DNA from 4 places in the Kosakonia pseudosacchari genome. Region 1 is predicted to be linked to each of the others. Evidence: predicted binding sites of a transcription regulator. Region 1 holds the regulator's gene; each other region holds the start of a gene.
The links. The regulator CRP, encoded in region 1, controls carbon source genes, mostly activating them, when cyclic AMP is high. The targets are predictions, from matches to a motif close to ATGTGANNNNNNTCACAT.
Positions count from the first base shown of each region.

Region 2: IP581_RS22410 (glutathione S-transferase) is a predicted target of CRP. The motif match lies at 2,060-2,077, and genes of this name have one in related genera.
Region 3: focA (formate transporter FocA) is a predicted target of CRP. The motif match lies at 1,798-1,815, and genes of this name have one in related genera.
Region 4: IP581_RS14895 (maltoporin) is a predicted target of CRP. The motif match lies at 1,657-1,674, and genes of this name have one in related genera.

Region 1 is NZ_CP063425.1:4,478,494-4,481,687, reverse strand. Features, by position in the region: gene IP581_RS21380 (YccS/YhfK family putative transporter) at 1-1,338, opposite strand, end outside; gene crp (cAMP-activated global transcriptional regulator CRP) at 1,385-2,017, opposite strand; gene IP581_RS21370 (OsmC family protein) at 2,322-2,726, shown strand; gene IP581_RS21365 (phosphoribulokinase) at 2,769-3,194, opposite strand, start outside.
Region 2 is NZ_CP063425.1:4,723,634-4,726,827, forward strand. Features, by position in the region: gene selA (L-seryl-tRNA(Sec) selenium transferase) at 1-1,125, opposite strand, end outside; gene IP581_RS22410 (glutathione S-transferase) at 1,217-1,825, opposite strand; gene IP581_RS22415 (PTS mannitol transporter subunit IICBA) at 2,340-3,194, shown strand, end outside.
Region 3 is NZ_CP063425.1:1,664,575-1,667,768, reverse strand. Features, by position in the region: gene ycaO (30S ribosomal protein S12 methylthiotransferase accessory factor YcaO) at 1-1,468, shown strand, start outside; gene focA (formate transporter FocA) at 1,874-2,731, shown strand; gene pflB (formate C-acetyltransferase) at 2,783-3,194, shown strand, end outside.
Region 4 is NZ_CP063425.1:3,157,163-3,160,356, reverse strand. Features, by position in the region: gene IP581_RS14900 (glucose PTS transporter subunit EIIB) at 1-77, shown strand, start outside; gene IP581_RS14895 (maltoporin) at 301-1,566, opposite strand; gene IP581_RS14890 (LacI family DNA-binding transcriptional regulator) at 1,835-2,908, shown strand.

The sequences.
Region 1 (3,194 bases):
CGTAATCATCAGCATTGCGGCCAGCGTAAAACCGAGGGGAACATGAAAGTGCAATGTAGCTCCGGCAATCACCAGCCCCGCAATGGTGCCCGCCGCCCGGTGGACAATGCGAACGCGCGTTGCGCCATAACCGTTTTGCGTAACAAACATCACCGTCATCATGATCCAGTAGGGTTTCGGTAAATGCAGGGCGCTGCCCATCAGGCTGGCGATGCTGAGCATGACGCTTATCCGTGCGGCATTACGCAGCGCCGCAGATTTCAGTGATAAATAGCTTTTCAGCGCCGGGAAAAGGGGCAAGCGCCGCTGCTTTTCCGCCATCAGATCGCGAGCATAGAGCGGGCGTTGAGTGCGCAAGACGCGCGCGATACGGCTAAAATGCCAGGCGCAGAACTGACCGACCGGGTTATCCGGATGCTGGCGGGCGATTTTTTCCAGCGCGCCGATCTGCTTATCCATGTTGAAGCGCGTGGGATAGCGGTGATAGAGAATGTCGTCTGCCAGCACACGTAAGCGAGCGGCGACAGTTTGCGCGTTCCAGCGGATCACCTGTTCGGCGTGGGTTTGTTCCACCAGTTTCTGCACCTCTTCCGGCTGGTGTAAACTCACCGAAATGTGCTCTTGCAGATCCAGCCCCACCTGGAAAACCCGCAGTAGCCGTTTGTAATCGTTGTGTTTATTGGCTGCCAGCATATGCAGTTGCTGGTAGCACTGGCTTATCATATCCACCGCTTTTTGCTGGCGGGCAAGCAACGGCGGCAGGGCTTTTTCCGGGTCGGCGTGCTGCGTCAGCAGGCTGTATTTCGCTTCGCAGTAATCTGCCAGTTGCCGGTAGAGCAGGCTGAGGGATTCGCGCAGCGGTTGCTCGCGCCACATCCAGAACCAGAACCAGTTGAACAGCCCATACCACAATGTGCCCAGCGCATAGATAAGCAGCGGTTCCCATACCGGCATGTTGCCGGCAAGGCTGAGGGTAAAAATAGCGGCAATCAGTGAAGCGGGAAGCAGGCGGCCATGCAGCGCACTGATTTCGGCGGTCACGCCTAAAACCAGCGTCAGTCCGGTGAGGATCAGCGGCAGCGGGAGATCTTTCGCCAGCAATAATTGCACCATCAGGCTACTGCCTGCAAACAAGGTTCCGCCAATGATCAGGCGTTTGAAAAAACGTTTATGCGGCGTATCAAGCCCGGCAATGTTGCAGCAGGCGGGAACGAGGGAAAACAGCAGACCTTGTTGCAGGTGACCAACGAGAAGGCCAATCGCCACAGGCAAACATAACACCAGCGTTTGTCGCAGTGCGTAGTTGATTTCGGGGTGATAAATCAGCCTGCGCCACATGAGGGAAGAAAAACGACGCAGCGTGTAAGCTGCGCCGTTTTACAGATTAACGCGTTCCGTATACGACGATGGTTTTACCATGGGCGGAGATCAGGTTCTGATCTTCGAGCATTTTGAGAATGCGGCCCACTGTTTCACGGGAACAACCGACGATCTGACCAATTTCCTGGCGAGTAATTTTAATTTGCATGCCGTCCGGATGGGTCATTGCGTCTGGCTGTTTCGCCAGGTTTAACAGCGTTTGCGCGATACGGCCGGTTACGTCCAGGAAGGCGAGGTTACCCACTTTTTCTGAAGTGACCTGCAGGCGACGCGCCATTTGCGAGGAAAGACGCATCAGGATATCCGGGTTAACCTGGATTAACTGACGGAATTTTTTGTACGAGATTTCAGCCACTTCACAAGCCGTTTTAGCGCGTACCCATGCACTGCGCTCCTGACCCTCTTCGAACAGGCCCAGTTCACCGATAAAATCTCCCTGGTTCAGGTAGGAGAGGATCATCTCTTTACCCTCTTCGTCCTTGATCAGCACTGCCACTGAGCCTTTAACGATGTAGTACAGCGTTTCCGCTTTTTCACCCTGGTGAATCAGCGTGCTCTTCGACGGGTACTTATGAATGTGGCAATGAGACAAGAACCATTCAAGCGTCGGGTCTGTTTGTGGTTTGCCAAGCACCATGCGCGATTATCCTCTGTTATAAGCTGTCTCAGACACAGGATGAGCCCCTACGTCTGGGGTTGCAATCTAAGCTTCCCGCATCCAGGGAAGTGGACCGTCAGCGTCATCTGCGGTCTCTAAAGTATGATGTCATGCATACATGCGTAACATCCATTTATCTCTGTAGCATCCAGAGTGTTTTAGCATAGCTTTTACCGCCTGTCTCCTGGTGTCTCGCTTCAGCATGACGCAGGTCGCCTTCCGTTGCGAGTTTTGTTATGTACGCGTAATCTGTAAAGAAAATTGCTACTCCGGAGTGAAGAAAATGCAGGCACGTGTGAAATGGGTTGAAGGGTTAACGTTCCTCGGTGAGTCCGCCTCGGGCCACCAAATCCTGATGGACGGTAACTCCGGCGACAAAGCACCAAGCCCGATGGAAATGGTGTTGATGGCGGCGGGCGGATGTAGCGCTATCGATGTGGTTTCTATTTTGCAAAAAGGGCGTCATGACGTGACCGACTGCGAAGTGAAGCTGACTTCAGAGCGTCGCGAAGAAGCGCCGCGCCTGTTTACCCACATCAATTTGCACTTTATCGTCACCGGTAAAGCGCTGAAGGACGCGGCGGTTTCCCGTGCGGTGGATTTATCCGCGGAGAAGTATTGCTCGGTGGCGTTGATGCTCGAAAAAGCGGTGAACATCACCCACTCTTACGAAGTTATCGAAGCCTGATGCGAAAAGCCCGGCAGCGTGTTGCTTACCGGGCTTTCTGCATTATTTGATCTTTTTGCCTTCCATCAGCCGTTGCACCAGCGGCGTCATAATCAACTCCATCGCCAGCCCCATTTTTCCGCCAGGCACCACCAGCGTATCCATATGCGAAATAAACGAGCCTTGCAGCATCGCCAGCAACCACGGGTAATCAATCCCTTCCAGGTTACGGAAGTGGATCACCACAAAACTTTCGTCCAGTGAGGGAATACCTTTCGCGGCGAACGGATTAGACGTATCCACCGTAGGGACACGCTGGAAGTTAATGTGCGTACGGGAAAATTGCGGCGTAATAAAATTGATGTAATCCTCCATCGAACGCACGACAGAATCCATTACTGCTTCACGCGAATGCCCGCGCTCGCTGGTATCGCGGACAAGTTTTTGGATCCACTCCAGGTTAACAATTGGCACCACGCCCACCAGCAA
Region 2 (3,194 bases), 250 kb from region 1:
ATAACGCGCCGTCAACGCCGCGTACAGGCGCTGCGCCTGGTCGCGAATTTCCGCCTCCGGGCGGGTTAAGTAACGCAGCGTCGGCAGACTCTGGTCGAGTTTTTCCGGGTGCAGATAGAGGCGTAACGTCGCCTCCAGCGCCGCCAGCGTCATTTTATCCGCCCGCAACGCGCGTTTCAGCGGGTGCTGCTGGATTTGCTCAATCAGCGCTTTTTTACCCACGATAATGCCCGCCTGCGGGCCGCCGAGCAGCTTATCGCCGGAGAAACTCACCAGACTCACGCCAGCGGCAATAAGCGCCTGCGGCATCGGTTCCTGCGGCAAACCGTAGCGGCTTAAATCGACCAGCGAACCGCTGCCGAGATCAACAATCACCGGTAGCGCATGCTCTTCACCCAGCGCCACCAGCTCCGCTTCATCCACCGCTTTGGTAAAGCCTTCGATATGGTAATTACTGGTGTGCACTTTCATCAGCAGCGCGGTGCTGTCGTTAATCGCCTGGCGATAATCTTTCGCATGCGTGCGGTTGGTGGTGCCGACTTCTTGCAGCACACAACCCGCCTGGCGCATCACATCCGGAATGCGAAACGCGCCGCCAATTTCCACCAGCTCACCACGCGACACCACCACTTCGCGGCCAGCCGCCGTGGCCGCCAGCATCAGTAACACCGCTGCGGCATTGTTATTGACGATGCAGGCGTCTTCCGCGCCGGTTAGCTGACAGAGTAAATCCGCCAGCGCGCGATCGCGATGACCGCGCCCTGCGCCGTCGAGATCATATTCGAGCGTCACCGGCGAACCCATCACCTGGGTAACGGCATCGATGGCGGCCTGCGACTGCACCGCTCGGCCTAAGTTGGTGTGCAGCACCGTGCCGCTCAGGTTAAAGACCGGGCGCAGCGCGCTACTGTCGCTTTGTGCCAGCCGCTGTTGCGCCGCCGCTGCCCAGTCCCGGCTCCAGTCGGGTAATGTCTGCGCGTCGCGTATCTGCGCGCGCGCCTCGTCCTGAAGCTGGCGCAACGTTTGCGCTACGCGACTGTGGCCAAAAGTGGTTAATAAAGTGGCGAACGCCTCGTCACGTAACAGGCGATCGGTTGAAGGGATCTGGCTGTAAAGAGTAGTCATGAAAAGGCCTGGCTATGGGTTGCCCCCTCCCGTCAGGGGGTTTGACGTGAGGGGATTGTACCGTGACTTGCTCAGGCGAACATCATGCTTATCAAGCCTTCGGTGGTTCGGTGCGGGCGAAACTCTCGCGCTGGAACAGATTTTCCACCAGCTTTACCAGCAGTGGGCGATCAACACACCAGCCGGGGGAAACATGGCGGAAATTGAGGTAACTAATCGCGCAGGCGATTGCCACTGTCGCCAGATTCAAGTCGTCCACCCTCAGCGTGCCGTCTTTAAGATAATTTTCCAGCGCGTCCAGACCGCGCGAAACCTTTTCCCGCTGGCGTAACAACTCGGTTTCCGATTGTTGCTCAACCGGACGCGCCAGCTCGCGAACCGAGACCAGCGCCGCATCCATAATGCCGTCAGCCAGCGCTTCCAGTTGGCGAATTTTCAGTGCCGCTTTGCGATCGGTGGGCAACATCGCCGGGGCGATATTTAGCAAATCAATGTATTCCGCGATGATCGGCGAGTCGTACCACACTTCGCCATCATCGGTTATCAGCGCCGGAACTTTGCCAAGCGGGTTGTACTGCGCCACGCTATTGACGGCGTTATAAGGCTGCTCATTGATAAATTCGAAGGTGATGCCCTTTTCCAGCAGGATCACCGAAATTTTGCGTACAAAAGGGCTGGTATAGCTGCCGATCAGTTTCATTGCCTTCTCCGTTTTCGCCAACAAAAATCTAAGTATGAACGAGCGGGCGCAGATTGTTTCATCAAGATGAAAACTTCTGCCGCTAACGTACGCATTGCCGCAGGCTGTGAAAGGAAGTTACAGGTTCTGCTGGTCGTCAAAAACACAGTTTGCTGGCGATCACATTCGGAAAAGTCCTGACGAAAATATCTTGTGATCTATATCACAAATACATAACAAACCATCGCGCATAAAATGTGAATAACATCACACTTACAGGCTCATAACGTTCAGATTTTACGCATTGTTCTTTTTTTACACTGATTTTATGTGACAAATATCACACTAAATGGTGGCATACCCCCTACGTTAGTGTGATCTGAATCACACAAAGGCGCACCATCTGGACAGCTACGCGATTCGGTGCGAGATTTCGCCTCACAGATAACCCAGGTCCGGCTACCTCTGCCGCCACGTTAACAAAAAACCTCGGGCTTCCGGCCTGTGCGATAGCAAACATAAGAAGGGGTGTTTTATGTCATCCGATATCAAGATCAAGGTGCAAAGCTTTGGTCGTTTTCTCAGCAATATGGTGATGCCGAATATCGGCGCGTTCATCGCGTGGGGGATCATCACCGCATTGTTTATTCCTACAGGGTGGTTGCCGAACGAGACGCTGGCAAAACTCGTTGGCCCAATGATTACTTATCTGCTGCCGCTGCTCATCGGTTACACCGGTGGTCGTCTGGTGGGCGGCGATCGTGGCGGCGTAGTCGGCGCGATCACCACCATGGGCGTTATCGTTGGTGCGGATATGCCGATGTTCCTCGGCGCAATGATCGCAGGCCCGCTGGGCGGCTGGGCGATTAAACACTTTGATAACTGGGTCGACGGTAAGATCAAATCCGGTTTCGAAATGCTGGTGAACAACTTCTCCGCTGGCATTATCGGTATGATCCTCGCCATCCTGGCCTTCCTCGGCATTGGCCCTGCGGTTGAAGTGCTGTCCAAAGTTCTGGCGGCGGGCGTTAACTTCATGGTTGCGCACGAAATGCTGCCGCTGGCGTCTATTTTTGTTGAACCGGCGAAAATCCTGTTCCTCAACAACGCCATCAACCACGGTATCTTCTCACCGTTGGGTATCCAGCAATCGCATGACCTTGGCAAGTCCATCTTCTTCCTGATTGAAGCGAACCCGGGTCCGGGTATGGGCGTGCTGCTGGCGTATATGTTCTTTGGTCGCGGCAGCGCTAAACAGTCTGCTGGCGGCGCGGCTATCATCCACTTCCTGGGTGGTATCCACGAAATTTACTTCCCGTATGTGCTGATGAACCCGCGTCTGCTGCTTGCCGTTATCCTCGGCGGTATGACTGGCGTGTTCACCCTGAGC
Region 3 (3,194 bases), 2.1 Mb from region 1:
CCCATTCGTTCATTACCCGAATGAGAAATGGTTCCCGCTGCCAGAAGATGACTCCCTGCCGGAAGGCATTCTGGATGCGCGTCTGCGCGCTTACTACGACCCGCAGAACGAACTGGCTGCCGGGATGCTCGTTGATCTGCAGTCCGGCAACGATGAGCGCGGTATCTGCGCCCTGCCGTTTACCCGCCAGTCTGATGAGCAGACGGTTTATATCCCGATGAATATCGTCGGTAACTTATACGTTTCTAACGGCATGTCCGCCGGGAATACGCGCAATGAAGCCCGCGTGCAGGGGCTGTCCGAAGTATTCGAACGCCATATTAAAAATCGCATTATTGCCGAGAGCATCAGCCTGCCGGAAATCCCGCAGAATGTGCTGGCGCGCTATCCGGGCGTTGTCGAAGCGATTGCCAAACTGGAAGCGGAAGGTTTTCCGATCTTTGCTTACGACGGTTCGCTGGGCGGTAAATATCCGGTTATCTGCGTTGTCCTGTTCAACCCGGCTAACGGCACCTGTTTTGCCTCTTTTGGTGCGCACCCTGATTTCGGCGTGGCGCTTGAGCGTACCGTTACCGAGCTGCTGCAAGGCCGCGGGTTGAAAGATCTGGATGTGTTCACACCGCCAACCTTTGATGATGAAGAAGTGGCAGAGCATGCCAACCTCGAAACGCACTTTATCGACTCCAGCGGTTTGATCTCATGGGATCTCTTCAAGCAGGATGCGGATTATCCGTTTGTTGACTGGAGCTTCGCAGGCACGACGGAAGAAGAGTTCGCCACACTTATGGCTATCTTTAAGGCGGAAGATAAAGAAGTCTACATTGCCGATTATGAACATCTGGGCGTTTACGCCTGCCGTATTCTGGTGCCTGGCATGTCCGATATTTATCCGGCGGAAGATCTGTGGCTGGCGAACAACACCATGGGCAGCCATTTGCGCGAAATCATCCTCTCTTTACCAGGCAGTGAATGGGAAAAAGAGGAGTACCTCAACCTTATCGCACAGCTTGATGACGAAGGTCATGATGACTTTACCCGCGTTCGCGAACTGTTGGGTCTGGCGACCGGTAAAGACAATGGCTGGTACACGCTGCGCATTGGTGAACTAAAAGCGATGCTGGCGCTGGCAGGCGGCGATTTGGATCAGGCATTGGCCTGGACTGAATGGACGATGGAATTCAACGCCTCGATCTTTAGCGCCGAACGGGCCAACTACTACCGCTGCCTGCAGACATTATTGTTACTGGCACAGGAAGAGGATCGCGAGCCGTTGCAATACCTGAATGCATTCGTACGTATGTATGGTGCGCAAGCGGTTGAAGCTGCCAGCGCCGCGTTAAGCGGTGAAGCGCCGTTCTACGATCTCCAGCCTGCGGACGGTTCGCTGAAAGCCTTCCCCGCACACCAGTCTTTGTTAGCGGCTTACGAAAAATTACAACGCGCTAAACGTGCGTTCTGGTCGAAATAACGACAAGTAGTACGACAATATGTAGGCTTAATGAACGGTCTACGCTATATTACGGGGCAATTTCATTGCCCCTTTTTATTTATTATTTGGCGATGACAGCCATATGTAATATTAAAGTTAAATATGGGTAAATATAATTATCCATTAAAACTAATATTGTTACTTATTATGGTGATTACTCCATTTTAATTAACTGTTGTTTGGGAGACCGCATAAAAAAATTCAACTCATTTTGTAATTCTTAAACTTTATTTTTATTTTGATAATCAACAAGTTACTCCGTGATCGTAGAAAAACCATACGCTTTGCGGTCCTATAAGCCAGGCGAGATATGATCCATATCAAATTCTCTTCTATAATGCTTTGTTAGTATCTCGTCGCCGACTTAATAAAGAGAGAGTTAGTGTGAAAGCTGACAACCCTTTTGATCTTATTCTTCCAGCCGAGATGGCCAAAGTTGCCGAAGAAGCTGGTGTCTATAAAGCGACTAAACATCCGCTTAAGACTTTCTATCTTGCGATTACCGCAGGTGTGTTTATCTCCATTGCTTTCGTGTTCTACATCACCGCCACCACAGGTACCGGCGCAATGCCGTACGGTATTGCTAAACTGATCGGTGGTGTCTGCTTCTCCCTGGGGCTGATCCTTTGCATCATTTGCGGTGCCGATCTCTTTACTTCAACCGTACTGATTGTCGTGGCAAAAGCCAGTGGGCGTATTACCTGGGGGCAGCTGGCCCGCAACTGGATTAACGTCTATATCGGCAACCTGGTGGGTGCGCTGCTGTTTGTGCTGTTAATGTGGTTGTCTGGCGAGTATATGGTCGCCAACGGCGGTTGGGGCTTAAACGTACTACAAACCGCAGACCATAAAGTACATCACACCTTTGTTGAAGCCGTGGCGCTGGGCATTCTGGCTAACCTGATGGTGTGCATGGCCGTGTGGATGAGTTATTCCGGCCGCAGCCTGATGGATAAGGCCATGATTATGGTTCTGCCGGTGGCGATGTTTGTTGCCAGCGGTTTTGAACACAGTATTGCGAATATGTTTATGATCCCGATGGGTATTGTAATTCGCAACTTTGCAAGCCCGGAGTTCTGGACCGCCGTTGGCTCCAGCCCGGAAAATTTCTCTCACCTGACCATTATGAATTTCATCACTGATAACCTGATCCCTGTAACAATCGGGAATATCATCGGTGGAGGATTATTAGTCGGGTTGACATACTGGGTCATTTACCTGCGTGGCAACGATCATCATTAATGGTTGTTTCAGGCAGTAAATAAAAAATCCACTTAAGAAGGTAGGTGTTACATGTCCGAGCTTAATGAAAAATTAGCCACAGCCTGGGAAGGTTTTGCGAAAGGTGACTGGCAGAAAGAAGTCAACGTACGTGACTTTATCCAGAAAAACTACACCCCGTACGAAGGCGATGAGTCCTTCCTGGCTGGCGCTACTGAAGCGACCACCAAACTGTGGGACAAAGTCATGGAAGGCGTTAAACTGGAAAACCGCACTCATGCGCCAGTTGATTTTGACACCTCCGTTGCATCAACCATCACTTCTCACGACGCGGGTTACATCAACAAGTCATTAGAGAAAATCGTTGGTCTGCAGACTGAAGCTCCGCTGAAACGCGCAATCATTCCGTTCGGCGGTATCAAAATGGTTGAAGGTTCCTGCAAAGCGTACAACCGCGAACTGGATCCTGCGCTTAAAAAAATCT
Region 4 (3,194 bases), 1.3 Mb from region 1:
AAGAAGTTCACGCTATTTTTGGTAAACAATCTGACACGCTGCGTAAATTGCTTGATGAACATTTCTCTTCTCGCTAATAAATAAAAAAAGGGATACCTGCGAGGGTATCCCGAAATAAAACAGTGGCAACTTTGCTCAGTTTGCGGAGATAATGTAAATAATGATGTTACTCGTTAATACATACAACATGGTTCATTATCTTATTGCGACAAAATAGTTTCCCGGTATTGGCGTTTTGAAATAAATCGCCACAGTAAACAAATACAGCCAACAAACAGATAATGTGAAGGGTGAAGTCTATTACCACCAGGCTTCAACCTGAACACCGAAATTCCAGGTGTTATTTTTCGTGCCATCTTCAAATGATTTCCCGTCTTCAGAATCATTTAAATAAGAGGCGAAAAGGCGTAACTCAGGACGCGACATAAATTCCGGGCCATCCGCCAGACCGACAGCGAAAGTATATTTCTCGCCGCTCTGTTTGTAGTGGGTGCCGTTTTTATAATCATCTTTCTGGTAGAAACCGCCGACTTCACCAATCAGGCGCACATAATTGGTGAGCTGATATTGAGCGCGGCCAACCAGCGAAACCAGGCGCGTTTTGTCGGTGTATTCGGTGATGTCGTTGGCAGAACCGTAGGTCAGTACGTGGTTCAGCGAGAACTTATCGGTAATCGGAATAAGACCGGTGTTAATCACGCGATAGCCGCTGGCGTCATTAACGTCGTGCCACATGTCGTACCAGCCGCCGCCCTGCGACACCATGTTCTGCGCCAGCCCTTTGTTGGCGTATTGCAGCACCAGCTTGTTGTAGCCGCCAAACATATCCTGGCTGATTTCACCGGTCACCATCACGCCGTCGTCGGCATCATACAGACCGCCATACGCTTTCTGTTTTTTGGTCGGGTTTGGCATAGCGTAGTCAATGCCGAACTCGGTCCACGCGCCTGACCACGGTTTCCAGCCCGCATAACGCAGGTCGATATAGTTGATGTTGACGTCGTTATCGTTATCCACGCGGTAATCGACATCGTTGGCGTCGCCACGGATCCATGCCACAGACACCGCGCCCGGGCCTACGGTGTAGTTTTCAATACCCGCGCCGGAACCGGAAATGTTCCAGTATTTGGTGTCGATAATGTGCAGATCGTGGCGCTGGTAGTAGCGTTTACCGCCCCAGATCACCGCGTTGGGATCGTTAGGGATAAGCCCTTTGATTTGCAGGTTTAACTGACGCAAACCAAATTGCGCGTCATCACCAATGGTGGTTTCGTTGTCATTGGAGCCGTCGGACACCATGCTGACCATAGTGTCGAGGTAAAAGCTCACGTCGTCTTTTTTATACACTTCCGAGCCCAGTTCAACTTCCCCGTAGGTATCGGATTCGTTACCGAGACGGCCGATCTTGTTTTTCTGCCACTCCACCTGTCCGCCATCGCCCGACACGCCTACGCCACCGCGCAGGTAACCGTGGAAGTCGATAGGCACAGACGAGGCGGCCAGGATGGATGGTGAAGTCAGCGCAGCGGCTAACGCAAGTGTGAGAGTGCGTAGCGTAGTGTTCATATCATTCCTCTTATTGTTTTGTATTACGTTCACATAAACGCTGTCATAAAATGCCTAAATGTAAAAACAGGCAAACTAACGATCGCGAATGTGTGATTAAGTGCAAATAAATCAGCGTTTTTTGTTACAGGTAGCGAATTCCTTCACAATGTTCGCTATTGTGAGCGTGATACTTATTTGACAAGAAAGAGACGAGGAAAAGTGTGGTGAGCGTTTTTTTAGATGTCCCCTGTTACAATCGGCGCATAACAACATAAGGAACCGGACCATGAAGTCTAAAAGTGCGACGCTAGAAGACGTTGCCCGCCATGCGGGTGTCTCCTATCAGACCGTGTCCAGGGTACTCAACAAATCTGCCAATGTATCCGAAGCCACGCGTCTCAAGGTTGAGAAATCCATAGAGTTATTGCGCTACGTACCCAACAGGCTGGCTCAACAACTGGTCGGTAAGCAGAGCCAGACCATTGGGCTGGTAACCACTTCGCTGGCGCTGCACGCTCCATCGCAGGTGGCGGCGGCGGTAAAACGCTACGCCAACCTTGATGGTTACCAGGTGCTGATCTCGATGATTGATGAGAACGTCAACCATGATATCCAGGCGGCTATCAACGAATTGAAATCACAGCTTGTCGATAAAGTGATCATCAACGTGCCGCTGGAGACCGAACAGGCCCAGCGTATCGCGTCTGACAACGATGATATCGTCTGCCTGTTTCTCGATGTTGATCCTTACAGTTCAGTGTTTAACGTTTCGTTTAACCCGGCAGACGGTACGCGTGCCAGCGTCAAACATCTGTACGATTTGGGGCATCGGGAGATTGCCTTACTGGCCGGGCCGGAGAGTTCTGTCTCCGCGAAGCTGCGCCTGAAAAGCTGGATCGAAACCCTTAACGGCTATGGCCTGAAACCGGTGATGGTGTTTCACGGGAACTGGGATGCGCAGAGTGGTTATGCCGGTGCGCTACAGATGTTGCGCGAAACGCCAAACTTTACCGCCGTGTTGGTCGGCAACGACCAGATGGCGCTGGGCGTATTAAGCGCGTTTCATCAGCACCAGGTGGCGATCCCCGGTGAGAAATCGGTCGTCGGTTATGATGACACCTACGAAAGCTCATTCTTTTACCCGGCGCTGACCACCGTCTCGCTGGATCTCGATTTACAGGGTAAGGAAGCGGTTCGACGACTGCTCGACAGCGGCCACGGCGATGCCACGCGCAGCTCTTCGGTACTGCCCGCGCGGCTCATTGTGCGCCACTCGACGGGGGCACTGCAGGCGCAGGACACCAACCTGCAAGCGATCGCCCAGCAGCTGCAAGCCATTGCGCACAAGTTGTGGAAATGATCGCGCGTTAATGTCATCCGGCATCGGTGCCGGGTGACATCGCCGCACTGATTCACTTTTCAATCCATTATTCCGTGTTTCAGCCATGTTTATATTCGGCCTTGCCCTGAGACTGTATTTATTTTCGGATTTTTAATTTTATTAATTAACACAAAAATAACAGGCAACTTGTTAATATTTCTCACTTCATTGAGCGAAATAAACGGCCAATAAAAAATGCTATTGTCTGGTATCTGTTCAGCGGTTTACTGTTAAGATAATGCTTGCCGGAGGGTTAGTACCGACA